2 regions of the Paenibacillus sp. DRB1-1 genome follow, and region 1 is predicted to be linked to the other one. Evidence: predicted binding sites of a transcription regulator. Region 1 holds the regulator's gene; the other holds the start of a gene.
The links. Region 1 encodes NrdR, which represses ribonucleotide reductase genes. Its sites were predicted from a motif close to AACACNATATATNGTGTT; they were not measured.
Positions count from the first base shown of each region.

Region 1 (16,567 bases):
TGCAATAGACTGGGCAAGAAGCTTACCGATGATTGATAAGCAAAAAATCGGCCTATGGGGAGCCAGTCAAGCAGGATGGGTCATTCCAAAGATCGTTAAAGAGGAGCATGATATTGCATTCAGCATCCTTGTATCGCCTGCCGTGAACTGGATTTCCCAAGGACAATTTAATACCAGAAAAGAAATGGAACAAGAAGGAGCTACTCCGCAAGAAATTCAAAAGACATTGAATTACGATCAAGAAATTCTACAGTTACTGAAAAAACATGCTTCTTATGAAGAATATCTAGGCATAGCCGATCCTGACGATATGATTTCCAAAGAAAGATGGAGCTTTATAGGCAACAATTTTCTGTCTGATTCCACCGAAGAATTAAGTCACTTCCATTCTCCTGTACTCTTGGTTCTGGCTGGCAAAGATATTAATGTTGATGTAAAGGGTACCGAGCGAGTCTATCGCCAGAAAATACCTCCAGAACTGCTGTCCGTGATTCATTTACCTGAAGCCGACCATTCCATGATGGATGAAAAAATCGCGCGTTCAAAATCTCTAACTTTCTTAACAGCCGTATTCGCCCCAAGAAAATTGGTGAATGACGAGTACCTGGAAATCCTTGCTGATTATGTCAGTCAGCGTTAAACAATGATGTTCTTTTTTGCCATACTTCTTTTGAATATGCTAATGAAAACCCAATCGAAAGATAAAAGGGCTGATCAGAACCCACAAAAATTCTTTCTACACCTTTGTCCTTGACTCTTTTTATGGCTTCATAAATAACGGCTTTTCCAAGCCCCATTTTTCTATACTTAGGTATTGTTCCTACAGGCTCCAGTATTCCTATTTTATTTAGCTCGTCGTACCAAAGAGTAGTGAAAGAAGCCACTTCATTGTTTTGATCCAGAATGACTACATCCAATTCCGGTATATAATCAGGCGCATTTCTCAATGAAATATAACATCGTTCAGCGACATTATGATCTGGATAATCGCCCTTAAAATATCCAAATGCTCTTCCATGAGCAAACCCTTTTTCAAAATCCCCCACTTCATTCGCATCCGAAATTCTAAACCCTTTTGGTAGTTCCACCTTTACATCATGGGGTACATTCATATAGGACGTCGTTTCTTTCCCATTCTGCAAGATATAACTTCTTTTTTTCAAAAGCTCCTTAAGTTGTTCTCCATCCTCGTTTACAATTAAATCTATAGTGGTTACGCCCTCATTGTGTAAAGCTAATTTCATTTCAGCATAATCTATTAATTCATTTAGAAATTCATTTGAAAAATCTAGATCTGCAAGCTGGAAATGGGCTTCACCTGTGTCACCTTCTCCTTCCGGGTGAACAACAGCAACAATTTCTTTATGCTCATCCTCCCAAATCCCAACAGTCTCAGGCCACATTTCAAATTTATTGTGCATGATTTGTCCCCAATACCTACAAAAATTCCATCGATCTATAAACCAATTTTTGAGGTCAGGGCTACTTTTCAGGGAGTGTTTCAAAAAATCTCTAATCCTTAAAAAGTCATGTGTTTCAAATTTTTTCTGAGTATACTTCATTATTTACCTCCTGCTCTTCTGCAATGACCTTATTGTAAAGATTCTGGAAGTTTAGATATATGCCAAGTTCTTTTATCAAATGTTTGTAACATTATTCTTATAAGAAGACAACAAAAACCCACAGATCATCTCTGCGGGCACATTTTTTATTTTTTTGAATATACGATTTTCTTAATGCGGTCTACAGACAGTCCGTATTGTTCTGAGAGTTCGTCAATGGACACCCTCTCGCTGAATCTTGCACGTATCTCTTCGTTCCGAATGAGATAATAAAGGGCTGCGCCTGAGCTTTCTCCCCATCTCCGACGCTCACTTGGACGACTCGGGATATAAATGAGTTCTCCTTGTATATACCGCTGAACTTCCTTAAGCAAATCATCAGGAAGTAGATCAGTTGCCTTCAAATAATTCATGTAGGGCTCGCTCCTTAAAATAAATTTTACATTTTAAGGGCAAAGCCTGCGTCTGCCAATAACTAATCCTTACAGGCGAAATATATTCGCTCCATACCAAGCTTCGCCTTGTTTATTCCGCAGGCTTTGCATGGAGCAGATTGAGTACGAAATCAATGATACGATACATCGTTCCCCCTCCTTTTAGACATCACATTGGTTTTCACTTAGCTCAGTTCAATGATTAGGAACTCAACTCATGTTATTGTAAAATACGAACTGCGATGAAACAACGATTAAAGTTACACTCGTGAACAATGGGTTTCTATCCCAATCGACGTCTATTTCCTGTAGGGTCCGGTTTATGTGCAGTCAGTTACGCGCTCATTCAACCCATAACTGTTCTCGGTTAGACTGGGAATAGATCTATAAACAACAAAAAAACGGCATCTCTGCCGTTTTTTCTAAAAGGATGGACTCTCAGGGACTCGAACCCTGGACCAATTGATTAAGAGTCAACTGCTCTACCAACTGAGCTAAGAGTCCATAATAAAAGTTTGGTGGAGCCTAGGGGGATCGAACCCCTGACCTCATCGCTGCCAGCGATGCGCTCTCCCAGCTGAGCTAAGGCCCCATCATAAGTAAATTAATCAACGTTTCAAGCGACTTCTATATCATATAAAATTTTTATTCCTGTGTCAATACTTTTATAAAAAAAATATAATCATCTTCTCACCTTGACCCAAGAAAGATACAGTCAGCGATCAGTCGCTGGCTGTATCTTTAGATAACAGTGTTTTCAGTTCCTTCATAAACATATTGATGTCTTTAAACTGACGATAGACGGACGCAAAACGTACGTAGGCGACTTCATCCACTGGGTAAAGCTGTTCCATGACCAGCTCTCCGATCTGCTGGCTATCCACTTCTGTGGCTGCTGTGTTGCGGATAGCGTTCTCCACTTGGGATACGATCATATCCAATTGCTCGACGGATACTGGGCGCTTCTCGCAGGCTCGAATGAGACCGCGCAGCATTTTATCACGACTAAACTCTTCACGGCTGCCGTCTTTTTTGATGACCATGAGTGGGGTTTCCTCCACCATTTCAAAGGTGGTAAAACGCCTGGCACACTGCTCACATTCACGGCGGCGACGGATGGACTTGTTATCATTCGCAGGTCGCGAATCCAACACTTTCGTGCCATTGTAGGCACAATACGGACATTTCATAATCTCACCACTTTCTTTTTCCAATAAATTCCCGAAGATTTTTAGTAATAATTTTGTCAAAACGGATCATAATATGTTTACCACATCGCGAGGAGGTGAACAACAATGGCACAAGGAAACAATGGCAACTCCAACAACCTGGTAGTCAGCAGATCCTCCGGCGCTCTGGAGCAAATGAAATATGAAATCGCTCAAGAGCTGGGTATCAGCATTCCTCAAGATGGATACCAAGGTAACATGACTTCCTATGAGAACGGTTCGATCGGGGGCTACATCACAAAACGCCTCGTAACGATCGCCGAACAACAATTGGCAGGTCAATACCAATAATCGCGGTAATAATGCAGAAATAACAAGAAAAAGTGTATGGACGGGCTGCTAAAAACAGCCTGTCCTGCGCTTTTTTCATTTTAAAGCGAAAAGGCTCATCATGTCATTAACTTGTCATTTAAAAATCATTATAAATTTTCGTGTATTGCCTGTAGTAATAAATGACCCGCTGTACGTAATGTCGTGTCTCACCAAAAGGGATTTGCTTAATGGACTCTTCTTTTCCATCCCACACTCCCTTATCGAGCCACTCTTGAACTTTACCCGGCCCTGCATTGTAAGCAGCTACGATTGCTACAGGATTATCCTGAAACTTCACGGATAGGTTATGCAAATACCAGGTTCCCAGCTCAATATTGGTGCCAGGCTCGTGCTTGACACTGTCCAGCGGAACCTTTTGAATCTGGGCGCTGTCCATAATCCAATTTGCTGTATTCGGCATAATCTGCATCAGGCCTAGTGCACCCTTATGCGATTGCTTGCTGGTTTTAAAATTGGTTTCTACGCGGATAATAGACGCCACCAAAAATGGGTCCACTTCATACGTTTGTGAATACTGCCGAATCTCATCCTTATATTGAATCGGATAGAACCAAGACATCCAATTTGAATTGAGGAACAGAATCAGGACAAACCCGACAAACAAAGTGAGCAGGACTCTTTTCTTTCGCAAAATATTCATGCAAGTCCCTTCCGCTGCCAAAATTGATCAATTTGTCGTTTCGTCTCAGACTGTGTTCCGCTATTATCGATAACGATATCGGCCAAGTTTTTCTTTTGTTCAATATCCATTTGTGCGGACAGCCGAAGTCCAGCTTGCTCCTCCGTCAGACCGTCTCTGAGCATCAGACGCTGGAGCTGAATATCACGTGGTACGTACACAACCATAATTTCCTCGTACAAGCTCTCCAGCCCGGACTCGTACATTAACGGGATATCTGCCAGAACAAGCTTGTCCGGCTGTTCCCGTTCATATGCTTCCATACGCAGTCGCATTTCCTCACGAATAGCAGGATGTGTAATATCGTTAAGTGCCTGCCGCTGAGCAGGGTCTCCGAATACAATCTCACCCAGTTTTTTGCGATGCAGGGTTCCGTCACTGTTCACTATAGCTTGTCCAAAATGCTGTATGACCGCCGCCAGCACCGGATGCCCCGGAAGCATCACTTCCCGGGCAATGGCATCTGCGTCGATCAGCAGCGCACCTTTGGCGACCAAAAGAGCCGACACGGTGCTTTTTCCGGTAGCAATACCTCCGGTTAATCCGATATTCATGCTCTTTCACCTCATAACAGCTTCAATATGCCCATCATAATCAGTAATAATGCCGGCAATACACCCAGCGCCTTCATAAATCGAAATGCTGATAGAAAGAAGCCTGCCTTCATCCCTGCAATCAAAAATGTTCCACTGAATAACGTAATAGCCAGCGCAGTAGACAGTGGCTGAAAACCAAGCATAGCTGCCCCTAATCCCGCTCCGAACGCATCGACCGATAATGCAATACCCAGCCAAACCGCTTCGGTAGCAGATATACTGCCGGAACGGTCCATGTCCGCAGCAGACGGGCTTCGAAGAATCCGAATAACAAGTCCCCATTTGCGGAACTCCAGAGAAAATAGCGTTCGCTCCTGCTGCTCTATAGAAGCTTCTGCCGACAGATCTTTTCTTGAGCTAAGGAAAGACTCTGTATCAGCATCCTCTATACTCTTCTTCTCTCCAAGAACAGATCTGCTCACTGGCTCAGTCTGTTCTGTAAGAAGCAGCCCCCGAGAGGCCTCCGCTGAATCCTCTAGCGAATCCTCTTTGCGGTGCAGAGCTTGAAACAAAGAGTAACAACCGATACAGATCAGGATGACAGCGCCGAAAACGGTTGTATATACAGGAGACAGGACACGAGATAGTAATGCGCCCAATTGCATGGATATGCCAATCACCAAACCTGAACATACAGAGATGATAGCAATCGACAACAGTGGAATTTTCATTTTGCGCAGACCATATGTAACACCGACTCCGAAACTGTCCAAACTTAGCGCAAATGCCAGTAACAGCAGGGCTCCCCAATGATTAGCCACTCCAATTCCCTCCCATTGCGAAGGCAGGGCCTTTTAACAACCGAAACCCTCCGCAGTATTGGTACTTGGAACAATATATGAGAGGGATGGGCTTGGGGTGACTGTGCCTGTTTAGCGCAGAGGTTGGCAGACCGGACAATGATGTGTGCCACGTCCGGCTACGACAGATTTTTCGATCAATGTGCCACAGTTAATGCAAGGCTTCGCGTTACGTCCATAGATTTGCAATTGATGCTGAAAGTCGCCCGTTTTGCCCTGTCCATTAACGAACGATTTAATGGACGAGCCTCCAACCTGAATCGACGCACCCAGCGTGGAGACAATAGCTTCATGCAAGACATGAAATTGGCTATCCGTTAGGCTTTTGGCTGGCTGTGCTGGATGAATCCCCGCCTTAAACAACGATTCATCTACATAAATATTCCCGATGCCCACCACATATGACTGGTTTAACAGCGCTGCCTTGATCGAAGTCGAACGAGTTCCAACAGCAGCACGCAGCATTTCCGGTGTAAAGGCCTCGTCCATCGGTTCCAAACCAAGCTTGTTCAGCGGCTTTTCCAGCAAATCCTGTCCTGCCGGAAATAAGTGCATCGTGCCAAACTGGCGCACATCCTGATAACGCAGCTCCGTACCATCTTTAAAATGAAAGATGACATGGGTATGCTTTTCCACAGGATCATGTTGTGAATACAATCCATATCGCCCTTCCATTCGAAGATGGGAGACCAACACCAGCCCGTCCAGCAAAATCCGCAGAAACTTTCCGCGTCTCTCCACCCCTGTAATCCGGTGATCGGCCAATTCCATCGCAAAAGCATGGATATCATCGGGCCGTTGAATGATCCGCGGTAAATTAACGGTGACATGATCTATATGTTTATCAACGATAAGCTCGTTTAGCGTTCGTTTAATTGTTTCTACTTCCGGTAATTCCGGCATGATGTCTTCACCTCACCCTATATTATAACGGAAGCAACGTCAAATTGGGACTATCTACTCATTGAAATATCTTACTTGGCCTCATACCAATTGCTTCCATAGCTTACTTCGGCTTTGAGCGGCACAGCCAGCTTTAATGCAGCTTCCATGGTAGCCGGGACAAGCTCTTTCATCGTTTCCATTTCCTCAGGCGGAACCTCGAACACAAGCTCATCATGTACTTGGAGCAGCATTCTGCTGCGAAGATTACGTTCACGTAGCACCTTATCCATCTGTACCATCGCCAACTTGATAATATCGGCAGCGGTACCTTGAATCGGCGTATTCATCGCTGTACGCTCAGCGAATGAACGCAGGTTGAAATTACTGGCGTTAATCTCCGGTAAATAGCGTCTGCGTTCCAACAGCGTTTTTACGTAGCCGTCCCGCTTCGCATCCTTCACAATATCATCCATGTAACGGCGAACGCCTTGGAACACATCAAAATACTGGTCGATAAAGCGAGCCGCTTCCTTCCGCGTAATATTCAAATTTTGTGACAGACCATAATCACTGATTCCGTAGACAATCCCAAAGTTGACTGCCTTCGCAGAACGCCGCATGTTGGAGTCCACATCTTCCGCTGCTACACCAAACACATCGGATGCGGTCTTGGTATGGATGTCCATATCGTGGACAAAGGCTTCCTTCAAACGTTCATCATCCGAAATATCAGCCAGCACTCGCAGCTCAATCTGTGAGTAGTCGGCCGCCAAAATAGACCAGCCCGGTTCGGACGGAACAAACACTTTGCGGATTTTACGACCCTCTTCAAGACGAATCGGAATGTTTTGCAAATTCGGAAATTGACTGCTCAAACGTCCAGTTGCTGCAACCGTCTGCCGGAAATACGTATGCACCTTACCCGTTTTCTCCGAAATTTCTTTCAGCAATCCTTCGACATACGTCGATTGGAGTTTGGCAATTGTACGGTACTGCAAAATGTTTTGTACAATATCATGATAGGGGGCCAGCTTTTCCAGAACCTCTGCATCAGTCGAGTAACCCGTTTTCGTCTTTTTAATGACAGGCAAACCCAGTTTATCAAACAAAATCTCACCCAACTGCTTGGGCGAATTTAGATTGAACTCTACTCCGGCAATACTGTAGATTTCATCCACCAACGTTGCAATCTGGGCTTCAAATTCTTTCCCCAAAGCGCGTAGTTCTTCTACGTTCACCAAAATACCCTGCTTCTCCATATCCGCCAAAATGCGGGACAACGGCATCTCCAGCTCATGAAACAGCTTATGCATTTCCGTTTTTTCCAGCTCAGCCTGCTGCACAGGCACCAAAGCTTCAATCACCGCTGCCTTACGCGCCACATGATCGGACAGTACATCCACGTCAGGGACTTTATATTTTGCTCCTTTGCCGAACACTTCTTCGTCTGGACGGATCGAAGACAAGCCATATTTGGCTGCCAATCCGCTCAATGTCTGGTTTGCATCGGTTGGGTCCAGCAAGTACCCTGCCAGTTGCACATCAAACTCGGCACCTGCAAACTCAATTCCATGCCAGTGTAAAGCCAAATCCGTTCGATGCAGATCATGACCGCGTTTTTTGCGTTCAGGGTCAGCAAGCCATGCGCGAATAGGTGTAGCTGCATCGCTTTGCAGTACATCCAGTGTCATAAAAAACTGCTGTCCCGTTGCGGCAAATATCAGACCTACGATGTCAGCATGATGCGGATTATCACCATGCGTCTCAACATGCAGCACATCCACACGATCCAACACTTCTACCAATTCGCTAATTCGCTGCTCATCCAGGACTGTTACGTCAGCCGCGGCTTCCTCTACGTCTACCCCAGTACTGCCAACCTCACCTGAAAAGGATAAACGCTCCAGCAAGGACTTGAACTCCAGCTTCGCCAGAGCTGGCCCGGCTGTTTCTGCTTGCAGCCCGCCGAAGGCCACATCATCCAGCTGCTTGTCCAACGTTACATCCCGATAAATGGTCGCTAAATCTTTGCTCATTCGCGCGTCGTCAGCATGTGTCTCTACGCGTTCTTTCATTTTGCCCTTCAGCTCATTCGTGTGCGCCAGCACTTCTTCGACTGAACCGTATTGATGCAGCAGCTTGAGCGCTGTTTTTTCACCCACCCCGGGAATACCAGGAATATTATCCGACGTATCGCCCATCAGACCCTTAAGATCAATAATTTGCAGCGGCTTTAGGCCATATCGTTCCTGAATTTGCTCAGGTCCATACGTCTCCACCTCAGTAACCCCTTTGCGGGTCAAGCCGACTGTGACATGATCTGAAGCCAATTGAAGCATATCCTTGTCCCCGGTCACGACCAGTACATTAAAACCGGCTTCGTCTGCTGTCTTGGACAGGGTGCCTATAATATCGTCCGCCTCATAGCCATCCAGTTCAAACTGAGCAATGCCGAAAGCGGTCAATAGCTCTTTCAGCAACGGAAATTGCTGGGACAGCTCTGGCGGTGTTTTCTCCCGTCCACCTTTGTAATCCTCGTATCCTTTATGGCGAAACGTTATTTTACCGGCATCGAAGGCAACCAGAATATGTGTTGGTTTGTGCTCCTCCAAGAGCCGCAATAACATCGTCGTAAATCCGTACACCGCGTTCGTCTGCTGCCCGCTCGAATTCGTTAACGGTGGCATAGCAAAAAACGCCCGGTAAATGATACTGTTACCATCTATAAGCATGAGTTTATCCATTTAGCACCTCGCAAGTTCATCAATGCATTCGTAACGTTCTTACGTTTTACGCATTCCTCTTCCTATCTTAACATACAAGACTCCTTTTTCAGAAAAAAACGGCTGCTTCCTAACCAAATTTGCCTTTTGCTCAAAGACAAGTCTGGGTCAGAAACAACCGCTATATACCTGAATGCTCTACTGGTTCAAATCTGGCCTCTCCCCTGTCACGAGATATACAGTGCTTTCACCGATATTCGTAGCATGGTCACCAATTCGTTCAATGTATCGTCCTACAAGCAGTTGCAGCATAGCTTGTGAAGCCTCTGCCGGCTTTTCTACCATAAAGGCGTACAGATCGCTGATCATGTGGCTATACATGGAATCCACACGATCATCCTCTTTGGCCATTTTGTAGGCCAGATCTGTATTTTCATCCAAATAGGATTTGATCGCATCATCTATCATTTCTTTAACAATGGAAGCCATGTGCGGAATATCCACCAAAGGCTTAATGATCTGCTGCCCTTCCAAACGAAGTGTCACCTTGGCAATATCAAGTGCCAAATCGCCCATTCGTTCCAGATCACTGGAAATTTTAAATGCAACAATGATCCGGCGCAAATCCTTCGCTACCGGTTGCTGGGTAATAATGAGCTTGGAACCCATATCGAGAATATTCTCTTCCAGCGTATTGAGGGATGCATCATTTTTGACCACCTGCTGAGCCAATTCTATATTTTTGGTCTGCAAACATTCAATGGCCTGATCGAGCGCCTTCGAAACGTGTGCACCCATTTCGCGCAGTACGGCTCTCAGTTCATCTAACCCTTCATCAAAACCTTTTCTACGTATCATTTCGAAGTCACCCCTTCTGGCATATTCATCTGGTAGGCTTTAGCCAAATCGCCCTGAAATATAATCTTCTGTACGTGAATCTTGCGGCGTGGAAAACATAATCTCTGTATCCGCCGCTTCTACCACAACACCATTCAAAAAGAACGCAGTTCGACCGGACACACGCGCTGCCTGATGCATGTTATGCGTCACCATGACGATGGTATATGTGTCTCGTAATTCCTGAACCAGTTCTTCAATTTTCATCGTGGAGATCGGATCTAGCGCAGATGTCGCCTCGTCCATCAGCAAGATATCTGGTTGTACGGCAAGCGCCCGGGCAATGCACAACCGCTGCTGTTGTCCACCGGACAAGCTCAGAGCTGAACGCTTCAGAAAGTCCTTGACCTCTTCCCAGAGTGCCGCCTGCCGTAGGCTTTGCTCGACCAATTCGTCCAACTTGTCCTTTTGCCGAACTCCATGCAGACGTGGGCCGTAGGCCACGTTATCATAAATCGATTTGGGAAATGGGTTAGGCTGTTGAAAAACCATTCCCACCTGCTTACGCAGAGTTTCTACTTCCATAGTATCGCCGTATATATCCTGACCTGCGATACTCACGGTGCCTTCAATACGCGTTCCCGGTATCATGTCATTCATCCGGTTCAGCGTACGCAGCAGGGTCGATTTGCCGCAGCCGGACGGGCCGATAAAGGCAGTTACCGTTTTTTCAGGAATATCGAGGTTTATATGTTTCAGCGCGTGAAATTTCTCATAATATAAATTCAGCTTATCAATCCGGATTACGGAATCATTCATGGATTTATGATCTCCTTCGTGTTGCAGTTATGATCCTCAAGCATTGCACCTGATTTGCACAATATGAAGATTATATAAGCTGTGTGTAAATTTAGTGTGGTGGATTTGTTAACGGTATGTAAAATGATCAAGAACTTAGCATGAGCTCAAGCTCCTGTGCAATTTCGGCTGCATTCAAAGCCGCTTCCTCTGCGGAATGGGCCATTTCGCTGTTTTTGGCTTCAATTTCATCGACAGCCTGCAATAGTTTGGAGAAAGTTTGTGTTCCAGCAGAAATATATTGAGAGCCTGTATGAATCTGCTGCATACTCGTATCCGTCAGTTCAGCAGTGTCACGCAGCATCTGCTCGATATGGGTGAGTAAGCTTGTAATCTGCGTGGAAAAAGCTTTCGTCTGGAGTGACATATTCCGCACCTCCTGAGACACAATCTGGAAGCCTCGTCCGTGTTCGCCAGCATGCGCCGCTTCAATGGACGCATTGATCGCCAGCAGTCCGCTTTGATCTGCCAGTGCACGAATGGATGAGGCCATGCCCGCAATGTCATTCAGCGATTGGGTCAGCGCCGTCATCTGCTCATGCTGGCGCTTCATTTGCTCCGTGACCGCACGATAGGAGAGAAAAACATCCTCCAATTCTACTTTGCCACGGCGGGATAATTCACTCATTGAGCGGGTTAGCCGCACACTGTCATCGGCCTCTTTAGCTGCATCCAGCACGGTCAGCTGAATACGCTGGACCCCGTCATAGCTATGCCGAATCACATCGCCCCGCTCTTCGTCCGCTTCTCTTTGCATTCGCTGCACGACGGACAGGATATCTCGAATCGTGAGTACGCCGAGTAATCGTGTGCCTTCCTTAACCAACACACAATCGTAAAAACGCTGTTCTTCGCGCAACATCGCCAGTTCCACAATGTCCGATGCCCGGCTTTTCAAATCCACAATTAAGGTATCGGGGTCAGCGAATATGGCCGCAGGCTTGTCATAGAACAACGCCGCAGCAAATCTGCCGGTAAAATGGCGATTATACGCATCTCTCATAATAATGCCCAGCGGAAGATCATTTTTATCCACAACAATAACACAAGGTATATCTTCCTGTGTTTTCATAAGTGCTAATAGTTCTTTACAAGACATGTCCGTACCAATGATCGGAACCTCCCGGCATGGCACATAGGTAGTAATCGGCTTGTATGCTTCACGTTCAATCACGGCAGTGGAACTCGGCTGGGTCTTTGGTTCCGTTATCATCGTTCTGAAGTCCCCTTTTTTTAACTACTTGGAGTGACGGGAACATCATATCGGTCATTTGTTGATTCTAGCGACTAGTTTTGTTAACGAAATGTAAAATCACGAAATGGACACAAAAGTCGCCGGACACTGCCATGGATAAAGAAAAACGCTCCTCATTTATAATAAATGAGAAGCGCTTCTTTTTTTATTTACAACCAGCTTGTACCCCACTCCACGGATCGAATCAATATGAACCGAGTCGGGATCTAGCTCCAGCTTTTTACGTAAGGAACTGACGTGCACATCCACGGTCCGTTGACCGCCAATGTAGTCAAAACCCCAAACAGCATTCATCAGATCATCCCGGGTCAATACAACCCCCGGCTTGCGAGACAAATAAAGAAGTACCTCAAATTCCTTTGGTCTGAGGCTGATGGACTGACCTCCAAGAATGACTTCATATTTTTCGGGGTAAATCTCCAGCTCGCCCAATTGAATTTTGGAGCTATCTTTCTGATCAGACAACACTCCTTCATCCCCGCCGGAAGTTCTTCGCAGCACAGCCGTCACGCGGGCCAACAGCTCAGAAACGCCAAAAGGCTTCGTGATGTAATCATCCGCACCCGACTTCAGCCCTTGGACAACCTCGGCTTCACCGTTTTTGGCTGTTAAGATAATGATAGGCGTCGTCAGCCCTTGATGGCGAAGTCTGCTCAGAATGTCCAGTCCGTTCATTCCTGGCAGCATCAAATCCAGCAGGATCAAATCGTAGGACTCTCTGGAGGCTTTTTCAAAACCGGCACTGCCATGATCCTCCGTGTCCACTTCGAAGCCTTCTTGTATCAAATTGTAGGATAGCAATCTGGCAAGCGTTGGTTCATCCTCAATAACCAGCAAGCGTTGTCCCATAAATAACTTCATCTCCTGTTTACCTGTTAAAGGCGCATTGGTCAAAATCCTGAAACCTTTTTCATACTCATGCGACACCCGTTTATTTTATCACGGCATTGTTAACAGAATGTAAAAAATGTTCTAGTTCATTCTTCCTGTTGCAATAGCGGTAATTCAACTGTAAATGTGGTACCCAATCCAAGCTCACTTTCCACCGAAAGGGTGCCATGATGCAAATCGACCAAGTGTTTGACGATCGACAATCCCAGCCCCGTTCCGCCAGAGTTGCGCGAGCGTCCTTTGTCCACCCGGTAAAAGCGCTCAAAGATACGTGGCAGGTCCTTCTTCGGAATTCCAATACCTGTATCACTGACTGTAAATACGACCTTTTCCGTGTCATTCTCCCGCTGTATTGTTAGAACCTTAATCTTTACCTTGCCACCATCAAGTGTATAGTTGATGCCATTAGACAAAAGGTTCAGGAAAATCTGCTGAAGCTTATCTTCATCTGCCTCCATAAACAACTCATCCGGGATATCCATGTGTAGCGTAATTCTTTTTTTGGCCGCAACATTGTTCAGTTTTTCCAGCAATGATTCTATGAACGACGAAACGTGCACTGGCGAGCAATCCAGCGGAGAACGCTTGGATTCAATTTTGGATAGCTCCAGAATGTCACCGATCAGCCGATTCAATCGTTCGCTTTCATCATATATAATTTGCAAAAATGAACGGGCCGTCTCTTCATCTTTAACCCCGCCACCGAGTAACGTCTCGGCAAAGCCCTTGACCGCGGCAATCGGTGTTTTTAGCTCATGAGAAACGTTAGCCACAAATTCGCTCCGCATATTTTCCAACCGTCGAATGGCCGTAATATCCTGTAAAAGGAACAGCATCCCGCGGTATCCGCCTTCATCCTCATACATCGGGACACCGTCCAGCAACACGAGTCTCTCCTCGGGATTGTACAAATGAACCTCACCATGCAACCTCTCTCGGCTTTGTATGCTGCCCTCAATTAGCTTTGTGAGCTCATAGTGCTTCTTCAGCTCATGATACGGCTTGTCCGTCACCCGTTTACCCACGACACCTAGCATTCGCTCAGACTCACGATTTACAAGCGCAATACACTCACTTGCGTCAATCATTAGAATCCCGCCTGTCATATTACTCATAACGCTCTGGAGGAGATCCTCATTGTCACGTATCGTTTTCATTTGGTTTTGGAGACTGTCAGCCATACGATTAATGGCTTCACCCAATTGCCCTACCTCATCCCGGCGCTGTACACCGACTCTTGCGTCATAATCCAGCCCTGATATGCGGTTGGCTACCCCTGTAATATGTTCAATAGGCGAGGTCAGACTGCGAGCAATACGATAGCTCACCAATCCGGCAGCAATAAACAGCAGCACAAGACCAATCCCGATGGCCGTCCAGCCGCGTTGCACTCCCTCCTCCACCGCTTTAAGGCTCATGGACAAACGGATATACCCGTCAAAGCCCTTGTCCGATACAACAGGTTCAGCGACGTATAGCATGTTTCGTTGCAGAGTTTCGCTGTAGCGTATTGTCCGACCGATTCCTTCCGCCGTGGCTTGCCGTATTTCATCACGTGATGCGTGGTTTTCCATCTTACGCGGATCACTTAACGAATCGCCAACCACCGTCCCGTCCTTGCGAATGAAGGTCACCCGCGATTCTGTCAGACGAGCAATTTCCTTCGCCTTTTGAGAATAATAAGAGACATAATCCGTGCTGGACAGGGCATCTGCATTTACAAAAGGGAATGTAGCGCGAAGCAGGTCGATCTCCCGTCCCATATTCTCCTCTAGCACCTTCATATTCGAATTTTTAAAAATTTGTCCCATCGTGATTCCAGCAGCAAGGACAGATACGCCAATCAAAATCAGCATGATCAGGGTAAGCCTGAAACGAAACGATTTCATAAAATATGCCCATCCTTTATGTAGGTTAAGTCTCATTCTACAGGCTACCTTCATTATGTTCCACTGTGAAAAGAAAAAAAGGCCAGGGCATAACACGGCCCCAGCCTTACCTTTATCCTCTTATCCGTTTATAACTTCACCGCCATTGATATGAATAACCTGCCCGCTTACATATGAAGAATCATCAGAAGCAAGGTACACATAGGCTGGCGCCAATTCTTCCGGCTGACCCGGACGCTTCATTGGCTGTGCTCCTCCAAACTCGCTGACCGTCTTGGCATCAAATGTAGACGGGATTAACGGCGTCCAGATTGGCCCTGGTGCTACAGCGTTCACCCGAATACCTTGATCCGCCAAATTGAGTGAAAGGGAACGAGTAAAGGATGTGATTGCCCCTTTGGTCGATGAATAATCAATGAGTGTCTTGTTCCCAGCGTACGCGGTAATCGATGTTGTGTTGACGATAGTGCTCCCTTTCTTCAAATGCGGCAATGCTGCTTGCGTCAGGAAGAACATACCGAAAATGTTCGTACGGAAAGTGCGCTCCAACTGTTCTTTGGTGATATCCTCCAGCTTTTGCTGTGGATGCTGCTCTGCCGCATTGTTCACGACAATGTCGAGCTTGCCCAGCTCGTGAACCGTCTGTTGAACCGCTTTTTTGGCAAATTGGTCATCTCCGATATCGCCAGGAATCAACACGCATTTGCGTCCCTCCTGCTCTACCTGACTTTTTGTTTCTTCCGCGTCCTTATGCTCATTCAAGTAGATGATAGCTACGTCCGCACCTTCTTTGGCATACGTGACAGCTACAGCCCGTCCAATTCCACTGTCTCCACCAGTAATAAGTGCAACTTTACCTGTTAGCTTGCCAGCGGCTTTGTAAGTTGGTTTTTCAAACTGGGGTGCAGGCGACATTTTGGACTCAATCCCCGGTTGCTGGTCCTGATGCTGTGGGGGCAAAGTTTGCTGAGGTTGATTACTTTTAGGCATTATACATTCTCCCTTCAAAATCAGATATTTTTTTAGGATGCAACAATTGCATCCACTCTACTCCTGATTTACCACACAAAGTTATTCGTTAAACGAAAAAGAAAAATGTAGTTATTGAGCGCACAAAAAAAACGGCCTATGCTTATTCAGCACAGACCGTTTTTTCACTTAGCATTTGTCATCATTCGATTATAGGCTCTCACCAAATGCATAATTAAATAATATGGCTGTATACCATTAAAAACGTAATTAAAATCAGGAAGACGGCAAGCAGTGTACTGAACATTCGCATTTTGCCAGCGTATTGCGTAATAGGCTGTTGGCTACGAATCGCTTCCAACGACAGCCGTAACGGCTTACCCATGGCTCCTGCGATACCAGAAATGGCGAGAAACAACAGCAAAACGACAACGATCCATGCTACCGAATAAGAACCCCAGGGAAAAATCATATAGATACCGCTAACAAGCACAAGAATCAATGCAAATTGAGCCAACCGGTTCAATAGCTGAACAGCCGATATCGTTCCTTCCTGCACGCTAGGAGCCAATTTGTCGATTTTGCCCACAACGAAGGGGAGCAATAAATAAAAACCCATCGCCAGTG
Region 1 is NZ_JBODQH010000001.1:684,537-701,103, forward strand. Features, by position in the region: gene ACQW03_RS03085 (alpha/beta hydrolase family protein) at 1-640, shown strand, start outside; gene ACQW03_RS03090 (GNAT family N-acetyltransferase) at 627-1,562, opposite strand; gene ACQW03_RS03095 (CD3324 family protein) at 1,709-1,975, opposite strand; tRNA gene ACQW03_RS03100 (tRNA-Lys) at 2,428-2,500, opposite strand; tRNA gene ACQW03_RS03105 (tRNA-Ala) at 2,513-2,588, opposite strand; gene nrdR (transcriptional regulator NrdR) at 2,719-3,186, opposite strand; gene ACQW03_RS03115 (alpha/beta-type small acid-soluble spore protein) at 3,292-3,516, shown strand; gene ACQW03_RS03120 (lytic transglycosylase domain-containing protein) at 3,635-4,198, opposite strand; gene coaE (dephospho-CoA kinase) at 4,195-4,791, opposite strand; gene ACQW03_RS03130 (MntP/YtaF family protein) at 4,803-5,594, opposite strand; gene mutM (DNA-formamidopyrimidine glycosylase) at 5,706-6,536, opposite strand; gene polA (DNA polymerase I) at 6,608-9,262, opposite strand; gene phoU (phosphate signaling complex protein PhoU) at 9,440-10,099, opposite strand; gene pstB (phosphate ABC transporter ATP-binding protein PstB) at 10,139-10,897, opposite strand; gene ACQW03_RS03155 (methyl-accepting chemotaxis protein) at 11,025-12,149, opposite strand; gene ACQW03_RS03160 (response regulator transcription factor) at 12,309-13,040, opposite strand; gene pnpS (two-component system histidine kinase PnpS) at 13,169-14,971, opposite strand; gene ACQW03_RS03170 (SDR family oxidoreductase) at 15,092-15,961, opposite strand; gene ACQW03_RS03175 (hypothetical protein) at 16,176-16,567, opposite strand, start outside.

Region 2 (16,567 bases), 200 kb from region 1:
GCCCATTTTCCAGTCACTTTAAATGAGAAATACGAGGATCATTCCCTCCAGCCCATTGGCTTCGATACCGCATCCGGGATCGGAATTACAACCTCATGTGAAAATCCGGTGCGAGCTATCAAGTTTCTGGATTTTCTGGCCTCCGACGAAGGACAAATTTTACGCAATTGGGGAATTGAAGGCCAGCATTACAACGTAGAGAACGGCAAACGAGTCATTCCGGCGGATGTGCAACAACGTAAAAACACCGATAATGCTTCTTTTAGCAGAGAGTCAGGAATCGGTTTGTACTGGATATGGGGACCACATTACGGCGATAGCGTAAAGGACCCTTCTGGCAACTATTACACAACCAATTATCCGGAGATGATTACCGAAAATTATAGTCAAGCCGAAAAAGAGTCCCTTCAGGCATACAAAGCCCATACGTGGAAAGACCTGTTCCCGAACGAAAAGGATTTTCCGGTAAAAGAGTGGGGGGCTGCCTACAACATGCCCGTTCCGACTAATACGAATTACAATGTTATTTATCAGAAGTCACAGGACATTGTACGCAAACGGATTCCTGAGGCCGTACTCGCCAAGCCAGATCAGTTCGACGCTGTGTATGACCGCATGCTCCAAGAGCTGGATCAGGCGGGTGTGCCAAAAGCTGAAGAAATCTACACTGGCCTAATCCAAAATCGCCTGAAACTGTGGTACGGTGAAAAATAGGGTTTGCTTTTTAATGAAATATTATAGGGCTGACAGACAATGCTGTTCAGCCCCTCTACATTAACTTTTACATTAAACATTCTGTTTGGTTTCTTTTCCTTTCCAAGAATTACTTTTCCCTGAAACACGATTGACGTAAAACAATAAAATGATAGGAATCAACGCAATCCCGCCACACATCACCCAAGATATTTGAATAGGTGTTTGATCGGAAGACAAATCCGTAAAATTACGACTGATGATACCTGTCACGATTAAACCTACGCACATGCCTAATTGTGAAATCGCAGAATCCAGAGATAGTAGTGTAGAACGATACTCATTAGAGATTCTTTTGTTCAGAAAAATTTGTTTGGCAACCGTATACATGCCGCGCCCAATTTCATAGATTAAAAAGGTAAGCAGTACAGGATAAAATGTGTTGAACGCACCGGCTAAAAAGAGCCATATCCCAATCATACCGCAAGCATACATGAGTATATGTACATCTCTGTATCGTGCTCCTAGCTTTCGAACCAGGTAACTTCCCAAAGTCATACATAGTGAATACCCTGCCTTGATAAACCCCATAATCCAAATCCCTTGTTCAGAAAGGCCAACCAGACGTGGCTGTTGAAATGTATTCCCCGCCGAGTTCGAAAAGCTGATAAATAAGCCAATCATAAACACAATCCAGATAGACTTATTTTCAAAACCGATACGGACACTTTCTCCGATAATCGTTTTAATACGGGTAGTAGACGTCTTTCGATGAGCAATGTTCTCCTCATCCATATAAAAGAAACATAGAAAAATGCATACAATAATAGATAAAATACTGGCCGCCCATGGAAGTGAATAGTTAAAAGTTGCGAGGAAGGCTCCCAACAGACCACAAATAAATCCCGAAATATACTGTATACTGTTAGAGGTTGTAAAAAGAACTTCCATGGGCTTATCACTATTTTCCACAACCCATGATTCCAACGAACCTGATTGTAAACATATAGCCAGACCCCCAAAGACTTGCGCAAACACAAGCACCCCGATATGATCTGTCCAAACGAACAACACACTATAGAGTAGAAAACAACAAAGTCCCAAAATAACAGAAATTTTTCTTCCATACTTATCTGCAATAGCCCCTGTGGGTATCTCAAACAAAAAAATACTTACAAAGAATACAACTAGTAAGAAGTTTGCACTCTGCAAAGAAAGTCCTTTAGCTAATAGAAAAAGGATAAGCGTAGTCCCCGTGATTTCACTCATAAAAAATTGAAGAAAGCTGACAGAGTAAAATAGCTTATGAGGTTGCACTCTTAGGATTCCGTCGTTTGCTCTGCAGCCTCATATTCACTTCGCAAAATCCCCATCTGAATAATGTCATAGTATCGCCCTTGCCTGAATAGCTTTTCCCGCAGCCACCCTTCCTCCTTGAAGCCGCATGCCAAATAGCAACGGTATGCACGTTCATTGAACGCATAGACCTCTAGCTCCAACCGATTCAGGTTCAGAGCATGAAATGCAAATTTCTGTATTAGGCGAATTGCTTCCCGACCGTAGCCTTTGCCCAGGTCACCGTCACGTCCGATCACAATTCCAAGGGTGGCGTGCCGATTCACCCAGTTAATTTTAAATAAGTCCAGTTGTCCGATATAGTCCAGTGTGTCTTTATGCGCAATGACAAAACCTTTGATCTCGGGGTTGCCGTCAATCATCATCTGTACAAAGGATTCGCTATTCACCTGTGAATGCGGATAAATAAACACGTCGCTTAAACCACGTGTGATTTCCGGGTCATTGACCCATTTTCGGATAGCTGGTATATCTTCTTGACGGTATTCTCTCAATACTATTCGTTTTCCAATGATATGCGGCATCGTAATCTTCCCTCCAATTATGTATTTGTTTTGGCAATACTACTCCCTGCCAACACCTTTACGCTTCCATTACTCTCACAAACTCCAGAAAACGTGTACCTTTATAATGAAGCTCCCCACGATCCCCGATCACAATCATACCAAAGTCTGTATCCTTCACCTCCAGCTCCATACGCTCACCCCCGTCAAACTCAAAGGTGATATAATAATATGTCGAAGCTGAAAAATCGCCTGATCCCCCACGCACTCTCGTCCGTTTATCCACAACCTTACATGAACGTTGTACCCGTTCGGCTGCTTGATTGGACAGGCCCGCTCCTATCGTTTTGACAATTCCCATAATCATTACAATAGCAATGAGTCCAAATACGATAAAAAAGATCATATTAAACGATTGAAATTCCATAAAATCATTTCCCATCTGCTTCATCCTTTCTACAGTAAAATGTAAATTTTCCATTCTATTGCCCATTGACAAATCGTACATCTTCACCCTCAAAAACTCCAATACTTTTTTAACATACTTACGAAAAAAAAGTTCTTTCGCTCTTTTCCGTACCCCGCTTGGACTTATACCCGATCTGGGTCCGCTGATCCCCTCTAGACCGATTGACAAAACTATATATAGATATAAAATAGAGAATGTACTCTAAATATAGTGTAAAAAACGTATTTATGCCCGATATCTTGAAGATACAGGTATGAAAATACATGTAAATATAGAGTCAAAAATTTTAAATGGCACAGCCAGCAAGGGATTCCAGCTATGATGGATCTCGGGCAATGCCGTTTTCTTTTTTCGTTAATTGTTTAAGGAGGTTGCATACCATGCTGATTGCATATGATTCCAAGACCGGCAATGTAAAAAGATTTATAAACAAGCTCAAGCTTCCAGCGGTTCAGATTGAGGAGCAAATGACTATAGAAGAACCTTACGTACTTATTACATATACAACCGGGTTTGGGCAGATACCTGAGAGGGTATCTTCCTTTTTGAAAAAAAATGCACAAAACCTTGTTGGTGTAGCTGCAAGCGGCAACCGTAACTGGGGTGAGAAATTTGCCAAAAGTGCGGATTTGATTGCCGACCACTATAATGTCCCCGTAATTAGTAAATTTGAATTATCTGGAACGTTCGGAGATGTAGAGCGTTTTAAACAGGAGGTGAGCCGAGTTGCGGCATATTGAATTGAACAACATGTTGATGAAACGCGATACAGACGGCTTTTTCCAATTGGAAAAGGACCAAGAGGCTGTAGCAGAATTTATGAAGGAAGTTCAGGAACGGAGTTTGAAGTTTGCTGACACAGCCGCTCAAGTGCTGTATATGATTGAGAATGATTATTACGAAAATTTCTATAACAGCTACACGGCTGACGAAATTAATGATATTTTCCATATCACTCATAGCTATAATTTTAAATTTCCTTCCTATATGGCAGCATCGAAGTTTTATACTGACTATGCAATGAAGAGTAACGACCGTAAAGTCTATCTGGAACATTACCCTGACCGGGTTGCTGCTGTCGCGCTGCATTTAGGACGCGGTAACGCCGATACGGCACGCCTGTTGTCCCGCTCGATGATGGAGCAACGTCTCCAGCCAGCGACACCAACCTTCCTGAATGCAGGCAAAAGCCGCCGTGGGGAATTGGTATCCTGCTTCCTGCTCGAAATGGACGACTCCCTGAACTCAATCAACTATGTGCTGAACACTTGCATGCAGTTGTCCAAAATTGGCGGCGGTGTTGCCGTTAACCTGTCGAAGCTGCGGGCACGCGGTGAAGCAATTAAGGGTGTAGAAGGCGCAGCAAAAGGCATTATGCCTGTGCTGAAGCTGATGGAAGACGGCTTCTCCTATGCGGATCAAATGGGTCAACGTAAAGGCTCTGGGGCAGCCTATTACAACATTTTCGGATGGGACGTGCTTGAGTTCCTGGATAGCAAAAAAATCAATGCCGACGAAAGAGTACGTCTCAAGACCCTTTCTATTGGATTGCTGGTGCCAAACCGCTTTTACAAGCTGGCTCAAGATAATGAACCGCTGCATGTATTTGCTCCTTATAGTGTGTTCAAGGCCTATGGCACGCATCTGGACGACATGGATTTGGATGAAATGTACGATACGCTCCTCGCCGACGATCGGGTGAAGAAAAAAATAGCGATGAGCGCACGTGACATGCTGACGAAAATTGCCATGATCCAGTTGGAGTCTGGTTATCCATATATCATGAACAAAAGTAATGCGAATCAGGCGCATGCTCTTAAAAACGTGGGCCAAGTCAAGATGTCGAACCTATGCACGGAAATCTTCCAGTTGCAGGAAACTTCCGAAATTACAGATTACGGCCAACAGGATACCATCCGTCGGGACGTGAGCTGTAATCTGGCTTCTCTGAACATTGTCAATGTGATGGAACATGGTAAAATCCGCGAATCCGTTCATGAGGGTATGATTGCGCTCACCTCGGTCAGCGATATGACCCAAGTAGCTAATGCACCAGGTGTTGCGAAAGCGAACCGTGAAATGCACTCCGTTGGTCTAGGTGTCATGAACCTGCACGGCTACCTGGCCAAGAATAAAATTGCGTATGAAAGCAATGAAGCGAAAGACTTTGTTCGTACCTTCTTCATGACGATGAACTATCATTCCATCGAAAAAAGTATGGAAATCGCGAAAGCAGCTGGACAAAGCTTTTATGGATTTGAGGAATCGGATTATGCGACAGGCGTATATTTTGAGCGATACCTGAACACAGATTATCGTCCGACAACTGCACGTGTGCAAGAGCTGTTCAAAGACATCTATATTCCGACTTCAGCGGACTGGGACAAATTAAAAACAGATGTGATGAAAATTGGCCTGTACCACGCCTATCGTATGGCGATTGCGCCGACTGCCAGCATTTCGTACATTCAAAATGCAACATCCAGCGTCATGCCGATTGTGGAGCAGATTGAAACCCGTACCTATGCCAATTCGACGACCTACTATCCAATGCCTTATTTGCAAAAGGATAACGTGTTCTTCTATAAATCCGCTTATCAAATGGATCAGTTCAAAGTGCTTGATCTGATTGCAGAAATTCAGCCGCACGTGGATCAAGGAATTTCGACCGTGCTTCATGTGAACAGTGACGTGACTACGCGTCAGTTAGCACGTTGTTATCTGTACGCTGCACACAAGGGACTTAAATCGTTATACTACACACGCACCAAAAAGCTGTCTGTGGAAGAGTGCCTCACCTGCTCCATCTAAAAGCATAAATGGTAACAAGCTGTAGTATAAAAATTAGATTTTGAATAGATTTCTATGCTTTGCATTAGAAGCTGTATCCAGCGTGTGGTTCAGACCTTTACGGGACTGGACAAGACCCTCGCGGATACAGCTTCCGTATGTCAAGCATACGATGATTCGCCTGCACTATTTCAATGTGTGTTTCCAGGGAATCTCGCAAGCTGAAGGGAGAATGCTAACAATGACAGGTATACAAGCTGTAAACTGGAATCGCTCGGATGATGATTTCACACTGATGTTCTGGAACCAGAACATTATGCAATTTTGGACGGATGATGAAATCCCGTTGTCTGACGATAAAATGTCCTGGGTAACCCTCAGTGATATCGAAAAAGAAGCCTACATGAAGGTGCTGGGCGGATTGACGCTACTGGATACCATTCAAGGCGGCGTGGGTATGCCGCAAATTATGGAGCATGTGGACGGACTGCAACGCAAAGCCGTACTAAGCTTTATGGCGATGATGGAACAAATTCATGCCAAGTCGTACAGTAGCATCTTTACAACGCTAGCTTCCACGGAAGAAATTGACGGTGTATTCCGCTGGGTGGAAGAAAATCCACATCTCCAAACCAAGGCAGAAACCATTCGTCAGTATTATATGAATATCCACACACCCAAAGACCTGTATCTCGCGATGGCAGCGTCGGTGCTGTTAGAAAGCTATTTATTTTATAGCGGCTTCTTCTACCCTCTTTATCTGGCGGGCCAGGGCAAGCTGACATGCAGTGGAGAAATTATCGATTTGATCCTACGGGATGAAAGTATTCACGGTGTGTACGTAGGTGTACTGGCACAGGAGATTTATGCAGAATTGGCCGAGGAAGAACAACGTGATCTTTACCAGACGCTGGTAGGCTTGCTCCGCTACTTGCACAATAACGAGGAACAATACACCGAGCAAATTTACACTCCTATTGGACTCGTAGACGATGTGAAAGTCTTTTTGCGCTACAACGCCAACAAGGCCATGATGAACTTGGGCTTTGATCCACTGTTTGAAGAAGAAGAAGTTAATCCCATTGTATTCAACGGCATCAGCACCCACACTAAGCAGCATGATTTCTTTTCTAAAAAAGGAAACGGCTATGTGCGGGCGATGAATGTAGAGCCGCTGACAGATGATGATTTTAATTTTGGCGTATAAGCACAAATACATGAAATTAATTTAGCAAGGTGATCTATGAAGAGCCATCCGCATGCAGATGGCTCAGACTGTAAAAACATAGGGTTTCAGAACTTGTCCCTAATTTCTGAAACCCTATTGCCTAAAGAAAGTAGATAGTTTACATATTTCAGGATTTTGCAAAATTCGATTCCAGTCGCTCCGAAGTGCAAGATATAGACGAACTAAACCATTTCGATCTATATCTTGTTCATTGAAAGTCGCTTATGGGATTTTTGCAAAATCCTCATTTATATTCGTTCGCTTATATAAAACTGGTATTGCCGCTGCTATAAGGATCATACCCATAAAAGCGGGTGCGGCATGACCAAGTGACACATAGATTTGACCCCCAATGATAGGCCCAATCATTCTTGCTAAAGCCTGAAAAGATTGACTACCTCCTTGAATCCTTCCTTGCTCACTAGAATCGACAGACTTGGAGAGCATCCCATTGAATGAAGGCCCAAAGATCGAATCACCAAAACCAAATATAAACATTCCAGCGATAAAAAGAGGATAGAATGAGAACAAAGTAGATAGCGCAATAAGACTGTAGCCTATAATCTCCGAAACCATTCCAAGAATGGCTATCTGTTTATCATTAAGTTTTATCAAAAGCTTTGGCATGATGAAACCTTGTGAAATGATGTCTTGGAAGCCCATAATTGAAAACATAAGTCCTATTAGTGCAGGCTTCCAACCGAAGGTATCCATTGTAAATTGTGAAAAAACGGCCTGTAAAGATCCGTTGGGTAACCAAAGTAAGAACGCCGAGACAAGTAGCCTGTTTAAGTTTTTCATGGAAAGTATGTTTGCAAGCTGTGTAAATGGATTCAGTCTTACAAAGGTAATCTCTTTCAGTCTATGTTTCTTGGCAAGGCTCTCCGGCATAAAAAAGAATCCATAAACAACATTCAATAAAGTTATGATTGCTCCAAAATACATGGGTACAGAATAACCAAACTTGGCAAGTAATCCGCCTAGAGTTGGGCCAATGACAGTGCCTACACCTACAACCGCACTCACCCATCCAAAGTATTTGGTTCTCTGTTCTGGAGGAATGATGTCTGCAAAATATGCGAAGATCGTGCTTATGGTCCCGCCTGTTATACCTTCTATTACACGCCCAGCAAATAGTACCCATAGAGCTCCTCCTATGCCAAAAACCAAGTACCCGATTGCGGAACCCAAAAGGCATACTAAGAGCAATGGACGACGGCCATATTTGTCACTCAAAGCTCCAAGTACGGGAGCCGCAAAAAACACGCAGAAAGCATAAACAGAGGTCAGCAACGTGACAACGATAGCTTGTTCTCCCGGATTGCTTATATAAGGCTGTACTAAGAATGGGACGACAGGTGCTATGATACTGAAGCCTATTCCGCAAAGAAACACAGAGATAAGACCGAATATTAAAGCGTGTTTATCTACAATTTGTTCTGTGTTCTGTTCATTGTGTGATCTAAATTTGAACACTTAAATTCTCCCCTTAAAAATTAGTCATTTTACTTCCTCGGAAGCAAAAATATCGTATCACAGTTTTTCTTCCTCGGCAACAAAAAAGCGGAAAAAAAATGCAGCCCGTTCTCAATAGAGCCCGGCTGCCTGTGGTTTGATTTTCATTATTCAAATTTATTCCGACTTAATATCTATACCCTGTTTCTTTATTTCTGCATCCAAATGACTACTATACTTTTCCAGGAAGCTAATCATACTGTCAAATTGTTCCTCGGTTACCTGCTCAAATACGGCTTTATCCCGCTCTTGAAACTCTTTGTGCAGTTCCTCATGGATTTTATAAATTACTTTCCCTTGCTCCGTAAGCCTAAAATAGATTTCTTTCTTGTTATCCGGCTTCTGGTAGCTTTCGATAATGCCTTTTTTTATGAGCTTCTTAGTTATTTTACTTATGGCACCGCTAGTCATATAAAGGGACTCCGCAAGTTTTGTCACGTTGGAATCTACATTTCTTTCAATGTATTCGATGCAATGTACTTCAGAAGACTTATAACCCTTAAGACTGTCTTCCATCTTATCCTTATTAAGCCAAACCATCTTGTTATATAAGTCCCTGAAACCCATTATGACCTGTTCTTCTTTGTTCATGGCCTGTCCTCCCACCCGTTGGTGCATTAACAACATAATATAATATATTTTTGTTTCTATTTCAACAATAATAAAATCATTATTTATTCTAGGAATTGAACTATACGTAAAACAAGATATCCCTTCCCATACTTTATGTATGTATATTTATTTTTCAGACGAGGACATACACGCAAAAAAAACGGCCAGATCGCTAAAGTAGCGGAATCAAGCCGTTTTCCATTTCTTAAGACCGAGCATCTGTGAACATTTGAAAGGTGACACCAAACTTGTCTGTTACATTCCCATAAGCGGGACTAAAATGGGTTTCCTGCAAAGGCATCCCCACCTGTCCTCCTTGCTGTAGAGCATCAAACATTTTTTGAGCTTGCTCCACACTATCGGTTGTAATACAGATACTCACCTGATTCCCGCTGCTAAACGGTGATCCGGGAAAGGTATCAGAAAACATGAGCTCTGTCTCACCCACTTTAAGGGTAGCATGTCCCACACGTTCCTTGACCTCTGCGGGAATGGGAAAATCGGGGTTTTCCGGCATTTCCCCAAAGGTTTGAATAAAAAGCAGTTGAGCATCCAATGCCTCTTCATAAAATTCGATTGCTTCTTTTGCATTTCCATCCATCGTGATGTAAGGAATCAAACGTTTGGACATCTTCAACACAGCTCCTTTAATTCGAGGTGATTACCCAGCCATTTCTCCTGTATTATATACAAAACTTGTCAAGAAAAACAAATCTGTATTCTTAGCTTTCATGCACCTGAACGCCAAGCTGCTTTAGCTCCTTTATCGCTTCCGTAACGTTACGCTGTGGATGAAGCGCAGAGATCATCTGTGCAGTGATCGGAACGCCGTTGAAAATCTGGCTTACCCCCCCCTAGAGAAATCGGCAACTCATAGTAACTTTCAGCCCAATCCTGATATTCCTCCGGTGTAACTATAATTTTCCCCAGCAAAAAGGATGCGCCATCGTCATATGCCTCAGGAATGTTCGCATTGCCCATACGCCACTCCTTATCTTCCGCTTCTCTCCACATACAAAAGGTAACGTCCTCCTTCTCCAGGGCTTCGTCTTCCAAAAGCTCCATCATATCATCAGGCACACCGTCGTACATGCCCGGCCAGACCTCATATTCGTCTCTCGCATGAGGACTTACAGGGGATTCGTGGTCAAAACCCTTCAACAGCACACCTCCACGCGTCCATAGCATATGAATCGTATCTCCAGCGCCGTTGTTCACCTCACCCAGGCATACATCACCAGACCATTCAGACTGCATACGATACGTGCGTAACCAATCTTCTGGGGACAATATAATGTCCAGCGCTGACAGCATCATCATTCTGTCTTTTAAACCATTCGGCGTTACCTGTGCATCAAGCATCATATTCTTCATCATTCCTCCACCTTGTCCATGCGTACTAAGAATTCATCTGTCCCTGCCTATATCTTTCAAGCTTCGCCCGCTCAACCACCTGCCGAATGAATGGTCCTTTGGCTTCGGTATACGCTGCACGGTCATATTTGAATTGGTACGCCAAATCTTTTTTTAAAGTATCATACGCTCGCAGGCTATCAGGATGCGCTTTTAAGTAATCTCTGAACAATAGATGGTTTTCCCAATGCTCACCTTTATACTTGTAAATATGCAAGTGATGAGTCCCAGCTCCCCATTCTCCACGGCGAAAGAAAGCTCTCTCTGGAAAATCAGGCTTATGTACATATTCATATTGGAACCCTTGTAGACGCTCTCGATGTTCGGACTGAAGACTTGCCAACTCTTCTACTCCAACCATAATATCAATAATAGGCTTGGCTCCCAGATTAGGAACGGACGTACTACCGATATGCTCTATGCCGACACATACATCTTTGAGAGCCTCTACAATTTTCCTTTGCTCTTGCATATACTCTTCAGCCCACTGCGGGTCATACCCGGATATTTCCACCTGCAAGGACATACATGAACACACCTCCACTAGCTTTCTAAAAAATGCCTTCCAATCGTGCTTGGCACAAATCAGAAGGCATTCTCTTGTTCAAATTAAAAATCATTCAGCAATTCCAGCCCTATTATTCGGCTTCTCAATCACGATCAGACAGGTGCTGTCTGGCAAAGGAACCCGCTGGCCCTGCTCATCCATGAACTCAACACGGCTGGACAGCGCCTCGGCATAGCCCTCCTGTATATAGTGGCGGCTCACCCGGATAATCGCTTGTGATCCAAGTGTGTTACGGATACACTCTTCATACTGTGACGGGGTAAAATAACCAAACTGCTCCTGCACTTCATGCACATAGGCTTCCGCCCCCCATGTATAGGTATATAGAAATTCCATCGCATCGTTCACTGGCAAAACAGCCTCATTCTCGCCCACACGCTCTATTTCAATGTGGCGGCCTGCAAAATCTTGCGCATACCGCATCAGCCATTCCATTCCATCCGGCTCCAGGAATCGAATTCGTCTGCGCTGCTCTACTGGTTCGGTCATAATACCGTCGCGAATGATGATACGCCCGCCGGGTGCAAGCACACGATAGGCGCTCTGCAAAGCAGCCTCCACCGTTTGTGGATTGAACCGAATTCCATCTCGTTCGATGTAGGAATAGAGCTCGTGAAGAATCGAAGAGAAGATGACCGTGTCCATGCTCTCCGTTTCCACATATTCCTCCAAACGGAGCGCATCTCCTTTGATGACATCCCAACGATGGCGCTCCAATTGCTTTTTACGTTTAAGTGCCTCAATGACATTCACAGAAATATCAAGACCTAATGGCTTCGCATCTGGTCTTTCCTGTTCGATCAGATCCAGCAGCACGCCCCCGCCGGGTCCAATATCCAGTATGCGGGTTCCCGTCACGTAATCTAAAATGACCCTTTTGTAATCTACGGTCTGGTTCATATCTGTAAGATACGTTTCCTCATTGTGAAAGCGATCATAAGCATCACGCCGTAACCCGAACAGATCGAACAGCAGCAGGACTGCTTTGTCATACAGAGGCGTTTTTTCTGCTTCAATACAAAAATCGATTAGTTTCTCAGCTGCAGATGAAAATACAAAATTAAAAAATACAGTACTCGGCAGCTCCTCTTTATGCTCCACGATCACACTCAAATGAGGATTATGCTTCCGCTTCCCTTTTGAGATGTCCTGCCAGGACAGTGCACTTAAATATTTTTCTATCATTCGTTTTTTATATACGTTAATTTTCTTGACACCACGATAGTCATAATACATCGTATTCATAAGCGATTCGAAACTGATATGGCGAACGGTCGCAGGCTGTTCCTGCCCCGTCCCATCCCTCAATGTGAGTAAGAATACCTTTACCAGTTCTTGAAGTGAAAAATCCTGCAAAGCTGATTCTACATACCAAAGTGTCCGATTCTCCAACGGAGCCAGCGCCTTCTCTACATTCAACTCCTGCTCTAGTTCTGTGTAAGCCTGCTCGAACGGCTCTCCTTCATGAATCGAAACCGACCGTAATCTCTCCAGTCGCTCCTTTACACTCCAGACTACAGGTGCGTTGTCCCATGCAATCCAGCCGATCAGCTGCTCTACTTCACTGCGTACTTGGTCCCATAATGCAGGTTCTACCCCGGCGATAATACACTCGTTCAGGGCCCGTAAAACAAGCTCCAGTTCCTCAGAGCTCAGCCAGCCCTTACGAGTAATTTCAAGCAGCAGTCGATTTTCCGCAAAAGGAATTTCTCCCCGTATATATTGCCCGATCAATCCATGCGTCTCAATCAGAATTCGGGTCATGCTATTGCGCGGGTACGCAGGGGACTCCGCTTGGGCCTGTCTGACATACAGTTGGGAGGAGCCGATGTTATGTACAAATAAATTAATGCCCTCATGCTGCCAGCGTAGCCGTTCGCGGACTGTACCTCCTTTGGCTGTCTCAGACCACACCAATACATCCTCCAGTAGCTCTTTAACCCAGAATGACAATGGAAGTCCGTCCAAAATAAGCAACGTACGCTCCACGTAATCCAGTACAGGATTGGCATCCTTTAACTCACCTATAGATCGAATGCGTTCCAAATTTACAATACGCTCCTCAGCCGAAACAAGCAGCTTTAACCAAGTCGGTGTATCCCAGGCCAGATCATTTTCTTTCCTGTAATTAGCAATGGCTTTTAACGATTGCAGCATTTTTCTCACCTCGTGTGATTGGGATTCGGTATGCACAGGAGACTTTGGATAGGACATTTGGATAAAACCTTGTATATATTACACTTTACCATACATTTGTAGCTTCCATCTCGTGGAAAATATTAAACATTTGTATCAATCAACCGCTTGACATACTTGCCAAACGCATACATTACCCCCAAATGCACTTTGGCCTGTGTATATTTATAAATAAACCAAGGTAGCGATGGCACATAATCATGAATGGCTACGACACAAATATTTGTACCGGGAATTTGCAGGAACTCAAGCCTGCCGCGATGGTCTTCCTTTACAGTGGCAAAAGTACCTCCTGTGATTCGATAGAGTGCAAACTCAGAGGTGCTCTGCGCACGGTCATAAATCATTTCTAACAACGGCTTTCGACTACCCAAGAGATACAACTGATAAGTATCCGGGCCTCCTGTCTTGACACGCACCCAAGGTTTTGCAAAGACCGGAAGCCAGGCCAAATAGCGTTCCCCGGCCCATATTGCATCCTTACCAGGCGGGAGTTTGATCCGTTGCACCGAGCGTACATCAGATTTTAATGATCGAATTGCTGACTTTAACGGCTTTTTGGACTTGTTCTGGGAATTCTTTTTATGCCGATATTCTTCTTCCTGCTCGAGTGAGGTTCGAGCTGCCTTGTCAAAGGAAATCTTCCCATCGCTGATGCCTTGAACCTTATGTTTCCGTTGCGCCACCATCGGATGAGCCAAGCTTTCGATCAGCGGATAAGCCATCTCTTTGGGGGCTCCAGTCACTAGTGTAACCCAAAGGCGGGACAGTTTGATCGTCAGCAATGGCACATTAAAAAAGCGACGCTTTTTATCCATTATTTCTGCTGTCCTTTGCATCATTTCTCTATATGTCATAACCTCCGGCCCGCCTACATCTATAATTTGTTCATCTAGAGTACGGTTGCCGATGCTCCGATCCAGCACATTTAAAATATCCTCCAATGCAATTGGGTGGGTCTTGGTTCGAGTCCAACGAGGCAGAATCATGACTGGTAATCTGCGAACGAGCTTGACCAAAATTGGAAACGATGAACCTTGTGGGCCGACGATCAAGCCTGCACGAATTGTGGTTACAGGTACTCCAAAAGACTTCAATACACGCTCAACCTCCAGACGGCTGCGTAAATGTCGGGATAGTTCATCGTCACTTGTATGCTCGGGAAGGATACCGCTCAAGTATACAATCTGCTTCACCCCGTTATTACGCGCTGCCCGGGCAAAATGCTCTGCCAAAATCACATCCATATCCTCAAATGTTCCTTGTGTCAGCTTCGCCGAGGGCAGCATGGAATGAATGAGATATACGGCATAATCCGCTCCTTGCAATCCTTGATTTGCATCCTCCATGGAAAAAAAATCACACGAGCGCCATTCCACGTGCTCTGTATTTTCACGCTGATCTCCACTACGGGATAAGGCAATGACATCTGCATGCTCAGTCAGCCTCTGCAGCAGATTATGCCCGATATAACCACTGGCGCCTGTCAGTGCAATTCGGGATCTGCCTTTTGGATACAATGCTTCACGCTCCCGCTCTACTTGTCTTATCTCAGGTTCCGGTCGATACTGCTCATCTACACTCCTTTGTCTGTCATTACGTTGCTGCTCGTTCACTACACACCGCTCCCCACTCGTTATCACGCTCTGTGTTTCACATACCCTAATTTACAGTACCCGTAACAAGCCTCATGACAAGACATGGAAACGTAAACTAGACAGTGCCACCCCAGACAAATCAAATGACCGTAACTTCCATATAAGGAATTACGGTCAGCCTGTTTACTTCCATATACAGTTTAACGGGGCGACTCCCACTACCTCCATCTTCCGAACTTATCATTCTGCACTTCGTTAACCTGTCCAAAAAATACCTGCTGGATCTATTTCTACCTGTTCGAGCTGTTCTTCAAAGCACGGATTAGGTGCAATCTCTTTTACACGCTGCCAGCTTTCAGCCTCTTGCCGGGCATATACATGCCAATGATTTTCTTCCCAGCGAAATTGGACAATGTCCGTGCGATCCCACGACTCAGTTTCATTAGAAGGCCTTTCCTCCGTCAGGATCAAACAGTTATCCTCTATTTGATAAATGAGCCGCACGTCAGAACGCACGTAGCCTGGCACCTTTAGCGCAATATAGCCATTCAGCAGGTATTCAAGCTTTTTAACGGTAAACGGATCAATCCGCTCGTTCACGAGATTTTCACCCCTTGATCAATTCGTAAATATTACGATTTAAATATAGCAGAAGCCGAAGTTTTTGAAAAGAGTCCTCCTTACCGTCCCAAAAGCAAAAAGATATCCTCCAGCCGGAAGGCTCAGAAGATATCTTATTACTCTTGTTATACGCAGCCGAATCATAATTCCCTATGATTTCTAGAAAGTTACAGTGCCACTGTGTAACACGTTAACCATCTATAATAGATTTCGCTTATTTATCAACAGAAACGCCATCTGGTACTGGAATACCAAAATCAGGTGTTCCATCTTCCTTCCAGTTGAACGGCTGAACACGTGTATGACGATTCGGATCATACAGCGGGTCACCTATAATTTCCTTGTAGTTCCGGGCGTGATATACGATTACATCGCTACCGTCAGCAGCAACCGTAAAACTGTTATGACCTGGCCCGAATTGTCCTGTTTCCTCATTGGTGCAGAATACCGGCTCAGGTGATTTCGTCCATGATTTCGGATCAAGTAAATCCGCAGTCTCATCTGCTGTCAACAGGCCCATGCAATAATTGTGGTCTGTGGCGCTAGCTGAATAACTGATAAAGATCCGCCCGTTCCGTTTCAGAACCGCTGCTCCTTCATTCACCTTAAAACCGATGATTTCCCAATCATATTCAGGAGTGGAGATCATGACCTGCTCACCGCGCAGCGTCCATGGATTGCTCATTTCAGAAATATACAGATTGGAATTACCGACGATGTCCGGGTCCTTCTGAGCCCACACATAATACAGAACTCCATTATGCTGGAAGGTTGTTGCATCGAGAGCGAACGTCTCCCAACGGGTTTTGATCTGTCCTTTTTCCACCCATTCCCCTTCCAGAGGATTAGCTGAATCATTTTCCAGCACGAACATCCGGTGGTCGAACAGGCCTTCCTTCGTTTCCGTTGTACGAGCTGCTGCAAAATAAATGTACCATTTGTCGTTAATATAATGAATTTCCGGTGCCCAAATGTTCGCACTTAACGGGCCCGTTTCATATTTGT
Region 2 is NZ_JBODQH010000001.1:487,103-503,669, forward strand. Features, by position in the region: gene ACQW03_RS02125 (ABC transporter substrate-binding protein) at 1-714, shown strand, start outside; gene ACQW03_RS02130 (MFS transporter) at 787-2,010, opposite strand; gene ACQW03_RS02135 (GNAT family N-acetyltransferase) at 2,013-2,573, opposite strand; gene ACQW03_RS02140 (DUF2500 domain-containing protein) at 2,632-2,994, opposite strand; gene nrdI (class Ib ribonucleoside-diphosphate reductase assembly flavoprotein NrdI) at 3,402-3,761, shown strand; gene nrdE (class 1b ribonucleoside-diphosphate reductase subunit alpha) at 3,748-5,832, shown strand; gene nrdF (class 1b ribonucleoside-diphosphate reductase subunit beta) at 6,053-7,018, shown strand; gene ACQW03_RS02160 (MFS transporter) at 7,262-8,515, opposite strand; gene ACQW03_RS02165 (MarR family transcriptional regulator) at 8,672-9,145, opposite strand; gene ACQW03_RS02170 (VOC family protein) at 9,372-9,797, opposite strand; gene ACQW03_RS02175 (hypothetical protein) at 9,947-10,543, opposite strand; gene ACQW03_RS02180 (GrpB family protein) at 10,566-11,105, opposite strand; gene ACQW03_RS02185 (class I SAM-dependent methyltransferase) at 11,196-13,304, opposite strand; gene ACQW03_RS02190 (NAD(P)H-binding protein) at 13,427-14,959, opposite strand; gene ACQW03_RS02195 (DUF3024 domain-containing protein) at 15,197-15,541, opposite strand; gene ACQW03_RS02200 (glycoside hydrolase family 43 protein) at 15,777-16,567, opposite strand, start outside.
Region 2: the regulator NrdR is predicted to act here: its motif matches at 3,219-3,236, upstream of nrdI (class Ib ribonucleoside-diphosphate reductase assembly flavoprotein NrdI).